DNA from 3 places in the Paenibacillus sp. FSL H8-0317 genome. Region 2 is predicted to be linked to each of the others. Evidence: predicted binding sites of a transcription regulator. Region 2 holds the regulator's gene; each other region holds the start of a gene.
What was found. The regulator LexA, encoded in region 2, represses DNA repair genes until DNA is damaged. The targets are predictions, from matches to a motif close to CGAACATATGTTCG.
Positions count from the first base shown of each region.

Region 1 (3,288 bases), 1.6 Mb from region 2:
TTCACGACCCGGCGCACCATATCCATTGAAAAACCACGTCTCATTAGGAAGGGAAGCGTTTTATTTTTCTTCTCTTTGACGTCCCCTTTGACCTGATTCCATTTTTTGCGTCCTGCACTCAAAGCAGTCTCAAATTCCGCATCTGTACTGATCCCTTCTAGTGCCTCAACAATGAGATCATTGGCAATGCCCTTTTGACGCAGCTCTTGCCTTATCCACAGTTTTCCCTTCCGCTTGCCCTCCATACGCTGTCTTGTCCATTCCTTCGCAAATAGATCGTCATCCACCAGGTTCTCCCGCTCTAGCCGATCCAGCGCCTCTTCAATCAAAGGTGCAGCAAACTCCTTCTGACGAAGTTTCTGACTTAATTCATGGCGCGTACGTGGCTTATGTTCCAAAAAACGCAGAGACTGTGCATACGTCCGCTGTCGCTCATCAGCTACAATGATTTCCTCTAGATCCTTCTTCATAAACGTATTACCTTGAGTCATCCTGTATTTAATCATCACATCTTCAAGAACCGTAATGGAGTGGTTGCCAAAAGTGATTCGATAACGAGCTTGCCTGCTCTTCGTTCGTTCTACACGTGTAATAATCAGTTCTTCGTTGTCCGGAAATTGGGATAGGCCGTCCTGTTCTGCTTCTTCATATAAATCCTCGTCATGTTGATCCATTCTGGTCTCCCCTTTCATAACATTTTCATTCTGACTACGCCAAGCATATCTTCACATAAGACATAGAACACTAATAATACAAAAGACCGGGAACTCTGCCCGGCCTTTACTCCACAGTTAGCGTGCCAATAGCCCCTGTCCATTGGGACAGGGGCTGTTGGACAGCACGAGTACCCCACTACAATCCATTATCCAGATTGATCCAAGCTCAATCAGATAAGTTTACGGAGTCCAGTGGGGAACACCCTCAGGATCCTCCCTACAAGGGAGGTTTTGAGAGATTACTCGTTGATTTCAAACAATTCTTGTTCTTCTGCTGCTTCTTTTTGTTGCTCTTCACTCGTTGGCGCAGGAACTGCAGTAACCAAGTTACTGGCTACACGAATTTTTTGTTCAATGATGTCAGCAATATCTTTATGCTCTTTCATGAACTGCTTGGCGTTCTCACGACCTTGTCCTAAACGCTCGCCTTCGTAGGAGTACCATGCACCACTTTTATTAACGATGTCCAGCTCTGTACCAATGTCAATGATACTGCCTTCTCTCGAAATACCCTCGCCATACATGATATCCACTTCCGCTTGTTTAAACGGAGGTGCCACTTTGTTTTTCACAACTTTAATACGAGTACGGTTACCAATCATGTCATTGCCTGATTTGATACTCTCAATACGACGCACATCCAGACGTACTGTGGAATAAAACTTCAGAGCACGACCACCAGGTGTTGTTTCCGGGTTACCAAACATAACGCCGACTTTCTCACGAAGCTGGTTAATGAAGATTGCGATTGTTTTGGATTTGCTGATTGCACCAGACAGTTTACGCAGCGCCTGAGACATCAAACGCGCTTGCAAACCAACGTGTGAATCACCCATTTCGCCTTCAATCTCTGCTTTTGGAACCAATGCGGCTACAGAGTCAATAACGACGATATCTACTGCACCACTGCGTACAAGAGCTTCTGCAATTTCCAGCCCTTGCTCACCCGTATCTGGCTGAGACAGAAGCAATTCATCAATATTAACCCCAAGTTTGCTTGCGTATTGTGGGTCAAGAGCATGCTCGGCATCGATAAATGCAGCTTGTCCACCCGCTCTTTGTACTTCAGCGATAGCATGCAATGCTACGGTTGTTTTACCAGAGGATTCAGGTCCATATATTTCAACAATACGGCCTTTAGGCAAGCCGCCTGTTCCTAATGCAATATCCAAAGCCAAGGAACCGCTGGGAATAATTTCCACATTCATATGAGTGGACTCACCCAGTTTCATGATGGATCCTTTACCAAATTGCTTCTCTATTTGACGGAGCGCCATATCAAGCGCGGCACGACGGTCTGACAATAAGCTCACACCCTTTACTGTTTATAAGATAATGATACCTTGTTTTAACACGTTTGCCAAGCTTTTTTTCGAACATACATTCGTTTTTTTGTAAAGGCCGAGGCGCCTCTTCCTCAAGGAAACTTTCCATTAAACAGAAAAAAGAACCGTAAACAAGGCTGTAAAGCCTAATTCTACGGTTCTTCCGTCTTCCTTAATTATACTTGCTTGAAACTGTAAATGCAATCGAAGCTATTAACTAATCAATCCATCGCCACAAGTTTTTGCCATAAGCGATAGAGAATCGCTTTGGCTGAACGAATGCGAACCGTCTCGCGATTACCATTAATACGCAGCTCATGAATTTCCGTCTCTTTTCCACGTTCAGCAAGAGCGATGAAGACAAGTCCGGGTGGTTTGCGTTCCGAATATCCCGGTCCAGCTACACCGGTAACAGCCAGGCCAAAATCAGCATCGCCAATCATGCGGATCTGCTCAGCAAGCACTTTTGCAACCTCAGGGCTTACCGCCCCAGGTGCATCTTCACCTTCCAGATAATCATGAGGCACATTCAGCAGCTTTTCTTTAATTTCATTGGAGTAACAAACAATTCCACCTTTGAGCATTGATGCGCTTCCGGGTACAGAGGTCAGACTTTGCATGACAAGCCCTCCTGTACAGCTCTCAGCAGCGCTGAGCGTCAGCCCCATGTCAGACATCATGGTTACAATCGTGTACTCTATAGGCACATCCTCGTTCGCGTAGAGATGTTCTGTCAAACGCTCCCGAATCTGAACCTCCATCGCATCCAGCTTCAGCTTCGCCTCTCCCTCACTCGCAGCCTTTGTGGAGACACGTACCGTAACTTCGCCTTCGCTCGCGTAAGGAGCAATCGTAGGGTCTGTCTGCGCGTCAATCAGATCCAGAAGTCGATCTTCCAGAGCAGATTCACCAATACCTGCGAATTTCAGCATTCGGGAATAGATCGGCATCTCTTCAGTGAGTACATGCTGGAACAGCCAAGGTTTGACTTCCTGTTCAAACATTGGAATCAACTCTTTAGGTGGTCCAGGCATCACAACATAATATTTGTCATTGTCAGAAATCGCATTTCCTGCCGCAAGGCCTGTTTCGTTGGCCAGAGGTGTTCCGCCATCAATAACGATCGCCTGACGTCGGTTATTCTCTGTCATGTCCACATTACGATCTCCGAAAAAGCTCTCAATTTTGTCCATAGCCATTCGATCTGTATGCAGTTTCCGGTTAAGAACAGCTGCGAGCGCATCCTT
Region 1 covers NZ_CP150294.1:2,645,365-2,648,652, reverse strand. Annotated here, with positions in the region: gene MHB43_RS12440 (regulatory protein RecX) at 1-674, opposite strand, end outside; gene recA (recombinase RecA) at 956-2,020, opposite strand; gene MHB43_RS12430 (competence/damage-inducible protein A) at 2,263-3,288, opposite strand, start outside.
Region 1: the regulator LexA is predicted to act here: its motif matches at 2,090-2,103, upstream of recA (recombinase RecA).

Region 2 (3,288 bases):
ATACGTAAAGCAGCATCGTCACCCAGTCCCAGGTTGTCATCGGAGCTTGCACAAGGAACGTGCTCATAAACAGATACAAAAAGGCGAGACCAATCAAAAATATAGGGAACAAAAGGCTGCGTCCCTTAAAGACTTCTTCGCCTGGTGTACCTGTGATTGGTTGACCACTTTTTTTGCGCTGCTGATTTAACTGCTTGGAATTTTTCTTAACCGTTCTCTCGAACGAACGCGACATGAGAATCCCCCTTATGTGTCTTTGTATCGGCTTACATAACTGTAAACCAACATTTCCCCCTATAAATTGCACACTCAAAATAACAGGAAGAAACCTAAATATCATAATGATATCATTAGGTTTCGTTAGTGTTTGAGTTTGCCTTGGTGGCCTTTGTCATTCTCATCATCAACAATCTCAATGGTATCCAGTTGTTGTCTGAAATTGCTGCGAATATTACTCAAATAAATCTCTCTTAGCTCGGCACGTTCGGCAAGTTCTTCCTCCGACAATCCAGTGGACTTTTGCTTACGAGCCAATTCGTTAATGCGTGCTACCAGACTATCTATATCCAAGCTTGTCCCCTCCAAAAATACAAAGTCATATTAACTTTGCCATTATAAAGGCAGCTTGTCAAGCTGACACGCGTTAACACTCATTGATGTGCATTTTATTCTGCAAATTGCGGTAGAGCTAGTACTTGTCCCACTTGGATGGAAGTCGTATGAAGTTGATTCACTTTCTTAATTGCTTCTATATAAATACGTGTATCCATATTCGTCGGTTTATGTTCCAAAGAAATACTCCATAATGTTTCCCCTTGTGAAACAGCTATCTTTCCTCCAGGCAGAACATCATTCTCATTGCCGGCAAATACAGTTAAAACAGTGCTGCATCCAATAAATATAATCATAGAGGTAATGGCTACCTTTAACATCCATGAAGAAATCTTGAAACGCGCTAAAACCTTCTTGTAGTTCCCTATGTTAGACTTCACCAGTTCCGAATTCATTGGTTCATAAATGCTTTGATAAGTAGAATATCTCATTAAATACCCGCCTCCAAACGTTTGTTCCTATCTGTTGAAATCAATATAACACGAACACTTGTTTTGTTCAATATATTTTTAGAACAATTGTTCGCTTCTTTTTAGAAGGAGCAATATCTTATTTCAAGTACTTTTGCAAAACATTTGCAGTATTATGCTCTGACTTTTGGCCAATTTCTGTTCTATAAGTTAAAAAACACTGATTTAAAGCTATTTTATTTAGAACTTATGTTTGTACGAACGGAGGTTCTATGTTATAATTTTCCCAAACGTTACTAAAATGGGGTTGATACGGTATGTCGAAGATATCCAGCAGGCAGCAGGCTATTCTGGAGTTTATACGAAATGAAGTCCGGTTGAAGGGGTATCCTCCTTCCGTACGGGAAATTGGTGAAGCGGTTGGACTTGCTTCCAGCTCAACAGTACATGGACATTTGGATCGTTTGGAGAAAAAAGGTTTGATCCGACGCGACCCTACCAAGCCAAGAGCCATTGAGCTTTTGAGCCAGGAAGAATCTGAGCATTCTCATCAATTTGCTCATAGCGTTGCACGTATTCCTGTTGTTGGTAAGGTTACAGCCGGGGTTCCAATCACTGCAACCGAGAACATTGAAGACTACTTCCCTCTTCCTACACACTATGTAGGCGAACAGAAAGTGTTTATGCTTTCAGTAGTGGGAGATAGTATGGTGGAAGCTGGAATCGTTAATGGAGATTACGTTATTGTCCGTCAACAGCAAACTGCTGATAACGGTGATATCGTCGTTGCAATGACTGAAGACGATGAAGCTACAGTGAAAACGTTCTATAAAGAGAAAGATCATATTCGCCTTCAACCGGAGAATGCGACCTTCGAACCTTTACGTTTGAAACATGTTAGTATTCTGGGTAAAGTCATTGGCCTTTTCCGAGATATTCATTAATATTTAACTTGAGTAACAAAATTAGATGTAATGAAATACGAAAGAGGTTGCCCTGATCAACAGGACAACCTCTTTTTTTCATGTTTATGTTATTTTTGCGGCTAATTATTCACTGCGTTTCAGAACACTCTTGTGATGCGAGAACACATCAAAGCTCTGTTGTCCGTGATATGAGCCCATACCGCTCTCTCCTACACCACCAAACGGTAGATAATGTGAAGTCATATGAGAAAGTGTGTCATTAATACATCCCCCACCGAAGGATACTTGATTCAGAACCTGATCCTGCAGTTGCTCATCCTGTGTGAAAAGATATAGCGCCAATGGTTTTGGCCGGCGAACAATCTCATCCAGCATAGGATCAAGGTCACTGTACGTAAATACAGGAAGAATCGGACCGAAGATCTCTTCTTGCATGACAGCTGATTCCCAGTTCACATCGCCAAGTACAGTCGGCTCAATGAACAACTGCTCACGTACAGAACGTCCACCAATCAGCGTTTTGCCATCTGTGAGGAATTTCGACAACCGATCAAAGTTACGCGCGTTGACAATGTGCGGGAAATCAGCATTCTGTAACACATCATCCCCAAATTTATCTTTGATCTCAGCGCCAATCAGATTGATCAATTCATCATGAACTTGTTCATGTACAAGCAAGTAATCCGGAGCAACGCATGTTTGGCCTGCATTCAGGAACTTACCACGAACAATACGCTGGGCCACCAGCTTCAGATCTGCATCGCTATGGACAATAGCAGGACTCTTACCACCCAACTCAAGAGTTACAGGAGTCAAATGCTCCGCAGCTGCCTTCATAACAATGCGACCAACACCTGTGCTGCCTGTGAAGAAAATATAATCAAACTTCTCTTTCAACAATGCTGTGCTTGCCTCAACTTCACCTTCCATAACGGCAATATACTCCTCAGGGAAGATCTCCTTAATCAGATCATACGTCAGACGAGATACGGCTGGTGTTAATTCAGAAGGCTTGATAACTGCACAGTTACCGGCTGCAATTGCTCCAATCAGTGGACCAAAGGCCAGTTGGAAAGGATAGTTCCAAGGTACAATAATAAGAGCCACTCCGTATGGTTCAGGGTAAATGGTGCTCACCCCATCCGGCATAGCCGAATTGGTTGGAACTTGTTTTGGTGCAGCCCATTCCTGCAGGTGTTCTAATGCAAAATCCAGTTCACCCAAAACAATGCGAATCTCGGAACCGTAAGCTTCCGCCTCAGATTTGTTCAGATCCGCCCGAAGTGCATCTTGAATCCGTTGCTGATACTTTTCAATTCCTTTTCTAAGCTGTTGAAGAG
Region 2 covers NZ_CP150294.1:4,274,417-4,277,704, forward strand. Annotated here, with positions in the region: gene MHB43_RS18990 (hypothetical protein) at 1-235, opposite strand, end outside; gene MHB43_RS18995 (DUF896 domain-containing protein) at 361-570, opposite strand; gene MHB43_RS19000 (LysM peptidoglycan-binding domain-containing protein) at 666-1,043, opposite strand; gene lexA (transcriptional repressor LexA) at 1,340-1,966, shown strand; gene MHB43_RS19010 (aldehyde dehydrogenase) at 2,072-3,288, opposite strand, start outside.

Region 3 (3,288 bases), 1.9 Mb from region 2:
AACATAACGAGCCACGTTTGTAAGTTGTCTCATGGAATCCTCAGTAACACATTCATAACCAAGTTTCAGTTGCAGGTTCGGGATAATGGATGCGAGATTGGCGTTACCGCAACGCTCTCCATAACCGTTCATCGTTCCTTGCACCTGACGGGCTCCGGCTTGTACAGCGCTTAGTGTGTTGGCCACAGCCAGTTCACAATCATTATGTGTATGGATGCCGAGATGTGCATGAGGCAGGCTTCTATGCAGTGTGGATACGATCTCGTGTACCTCGTTTGGCATCGTCCCGCCGTTGGTATCACACATAACGAGCCAGTCCGCTCCAGCTTCGTGAGCTTTGGTCAAGACTGCTTGAGCATACTCCGGGTTATGTTTGAATCCGTCAAAGAAGTGTTCTGCGTCAAAGATCACTTCCATACCATTCTGTTTCAGATATGCGATGGAATCATAGATCATGGACAAATTTTCTTCCAATGTAGTCTGCAAAGCGGTATGCACATGGAAGTCCCATGATTTACCGACCAAGGTTGCAGCCTGAGCACCAGATTCGATCATGCGCTTCAGGTTGGCGTCTTCACTAGCAACACTGCCTTTTCGGCGGGTACTGCCAAAAGCAACAACCTTTGCGTTCAGGTTTAATTCCTTGACTCTTTTGAAAAACTCAATGTCCTTGGTATTGCTGCCGGGAATTCCGCCTTCAATATAATGGACACCCAGGTCATCAAGCTTCTTGGCAATTTTGAGTTTGTCGTCTGCCGATAAGCTGACACCCTCCCCTTGTGTGCCGTCACGTAAAGTCGTATCGAAGATGGAAATGGCCTTTGACATGAAGATCCTCCTTTGAGATAAAGCGCTCTTTTAAAAGTTTGGATTGTAAGTTGGGAAAAGCTGTTAAGTACGTTAGTGGACGAATCCTTCGATTCGGCAACGCTACACTGTGTTAAACTCGATGCGCTGATTTGTCCTAATGTCGTCAATTTGTATAATTAATTATTATAGCACCATTATAGCCAAATGCTACATAGAAATCGCAGTTTCATGTAACAATTAACGGATTTTAGAGAAAAAAGAAGGATGGTAATCATAATCAAGATGTATGTTATAATCTATTATTAAGTTTTAATTTCAATATATGGAAGAAAAGGAGGGACAATTTTGAGTTTTGTATGGGAAAATACAGTTATTGCCCTGATCACTTTGATTCTTTTTGTAAGTGTAGGCTGGTTGATTATTCGGTCTCTGATCAGATCTCGCAGAAAATAAATGTTCGTGACTGAATTAACATAACGGGTTTGATATACTATAGAAGAAAGAAATTCGTTTCATTAATTAGTGTGCAAGAAAGGGCGGGGGTTCATGATGTCTTCAGACGGCAATCCTCCAGCAAATGTGGATCAATATTACCCTGCAGCCGGACGGGTGATTCTGCATGTCGATATGAATGCTTTCTACTGCTCTGTACATGAAGCCGAGGAACCAGATTTATATAGAGGAAAAGCAACGGCCGTTGCGGGCAGCAGTGAACTGCGAAAGGGTGTAATTGTAACCTGCTCATATGCCGCTCGTAATCGAGGCATCTCAACAGGTATGGTTGTCCACCAAGCCATGAAAAAGTGCCCTGATCTCATTGTGATTCGTCCTGATTTCCATTTGTATCGTCAATATTCAAGAGCGTTCATGCAGATTGCGTATAGTTATACGCCTCAACTTGAGGCTACATCCATTGATGAATGTTATCTTGATATTACAGGTTCAAGGCAATTCGGGAATCCAATGGAGATTGCGGAGAGCATTCAGCGTAGAATCAAGGATGAATTGGGACTGCCATGTTCCATTGGCATTGCACCCAACAAATTATTGGCAAAAATGGCTTCGGATCTGAAAAAACCGAATGGTATCTCCATTTTACGCATGAGGGACGTACCCCGGATTCTTTGGCACAGACCATGCAACGAGATGTTTGGCATTGGCAAAAAAACGGCTGAAAAGTTGAAAAAACTGGGCATTGAAACGATTGGTCAATTGGCAAAGTCGGATGAGAACATGTTGACCGAACTATTTGGAGTTAATGGAACATGGCTCAAAAATTCCGCCAATGGCATTAACCACTCCGCAGTTCACGCGGAACGTGAGGCCAATAAATCCATTGGACATACAACCACTTTACCGGCGGATGTATCGGATATGAATGAGATTCATCGGGTATTCCTCAATATAAGTGACCAGGTAGCCAGAAGATTGCGCAAGCACGAAATGTTCAGCCAGGGGATTCAGATTACAATCCGCACACCGGATATGAAGACAATCACCCGATCACGTCTAATGGAAGTTCCTACGGAGGATGCAACGGTCATTTACCGTGAGGCCTGTAAACTATTTGAGAAGCATTGGGGTAGTGGCAAGCCTGTACGCATGCTGGGTGTGACACTTCAGAACCTGATTCCAAGAGAAGAATCCGCTGTGCAGATGGACTTGTTCGAATATGAGCAGAAGCCCAAAAAGGACAATCTCATTCGGATTATGGATCAGTTACGTGATAAATTTGGTGAGAATGCTGTTGTGACCGCAGGCATGCTTGGAGACGATCCTTCCGTGTTGCTTCGCAATCATAAAGTGCGTGGTGCTTCCCTGCAAAAAGATAACTTGCAAAGTCTTGATTAAATAAGGGATAATAGAGACTTGTGGTTGCAAAATGATTTGTAATTATCCTTACTTTGTATTAATATGTTTCTAGATAAAGACACTGTACGTTTCGAATTTTAGGAGGAGAGAATGTAAATGAGTAAATATACTTGGGTTGAAAAAGACACATGCATCGCATGTGGCGCTTGTGGAGCAACGGCTCCAGACATCTACGATTATGATGATGAAGGTTTGGCAGAAGTTATCTTTGACGGCGATGCTAACCATGGTGTTAAAGCTATTCCAGACGACTTGTTTGATGATATGCAGGATGCATGCGATGGCTGCCCTACAGATTCAATCAAAGTAGCGGACGAGCCTTTCAATAAAGAAGGCTAAGTATTTCTCCTATGAACACAAAGCACCTTCTTTTGTCTTAACGACAAGGGAAGGTGCTTTTTTTTGCATTCATTTAACTGTGATTATCTGACTATGGATCAAGGACGAACATTGTCGAACCCCCTTTTTTCCACCGGGTACTCAAGTCCTATGGATTCAACGCTTGGTTATGCCGATATATAATGATATACGGAAAAAGGCGAAATAGTGGAGGATCGGATGCAAAATACTCATCTAAGAACATATGTCAAGAAACATCCAGACAAT
Region 3 covers NZ_CP150294.1:2,358,288-2,361,575, forward strand. Annotated here, with positions in the region: gene cimA (citramalate synthase) at 1-828, opposite strand, end outside; gene MHB43_RS11170 (DNA polymerase IV) at 1,360-2,661, shown strand; gene MHB43_RS11175 (ferredoxin) at 2,779-3,021, shown strand; gene MHB43_RS11180 (L,D-transpeptidase family protein) at 3,241-3,288, shown strand, end outside.
Region 3: the regulator LexA is predicted to act here: its motif matches at 1,257-1,270, upstream of MHB43_RS11170 (DNA polymerase IV).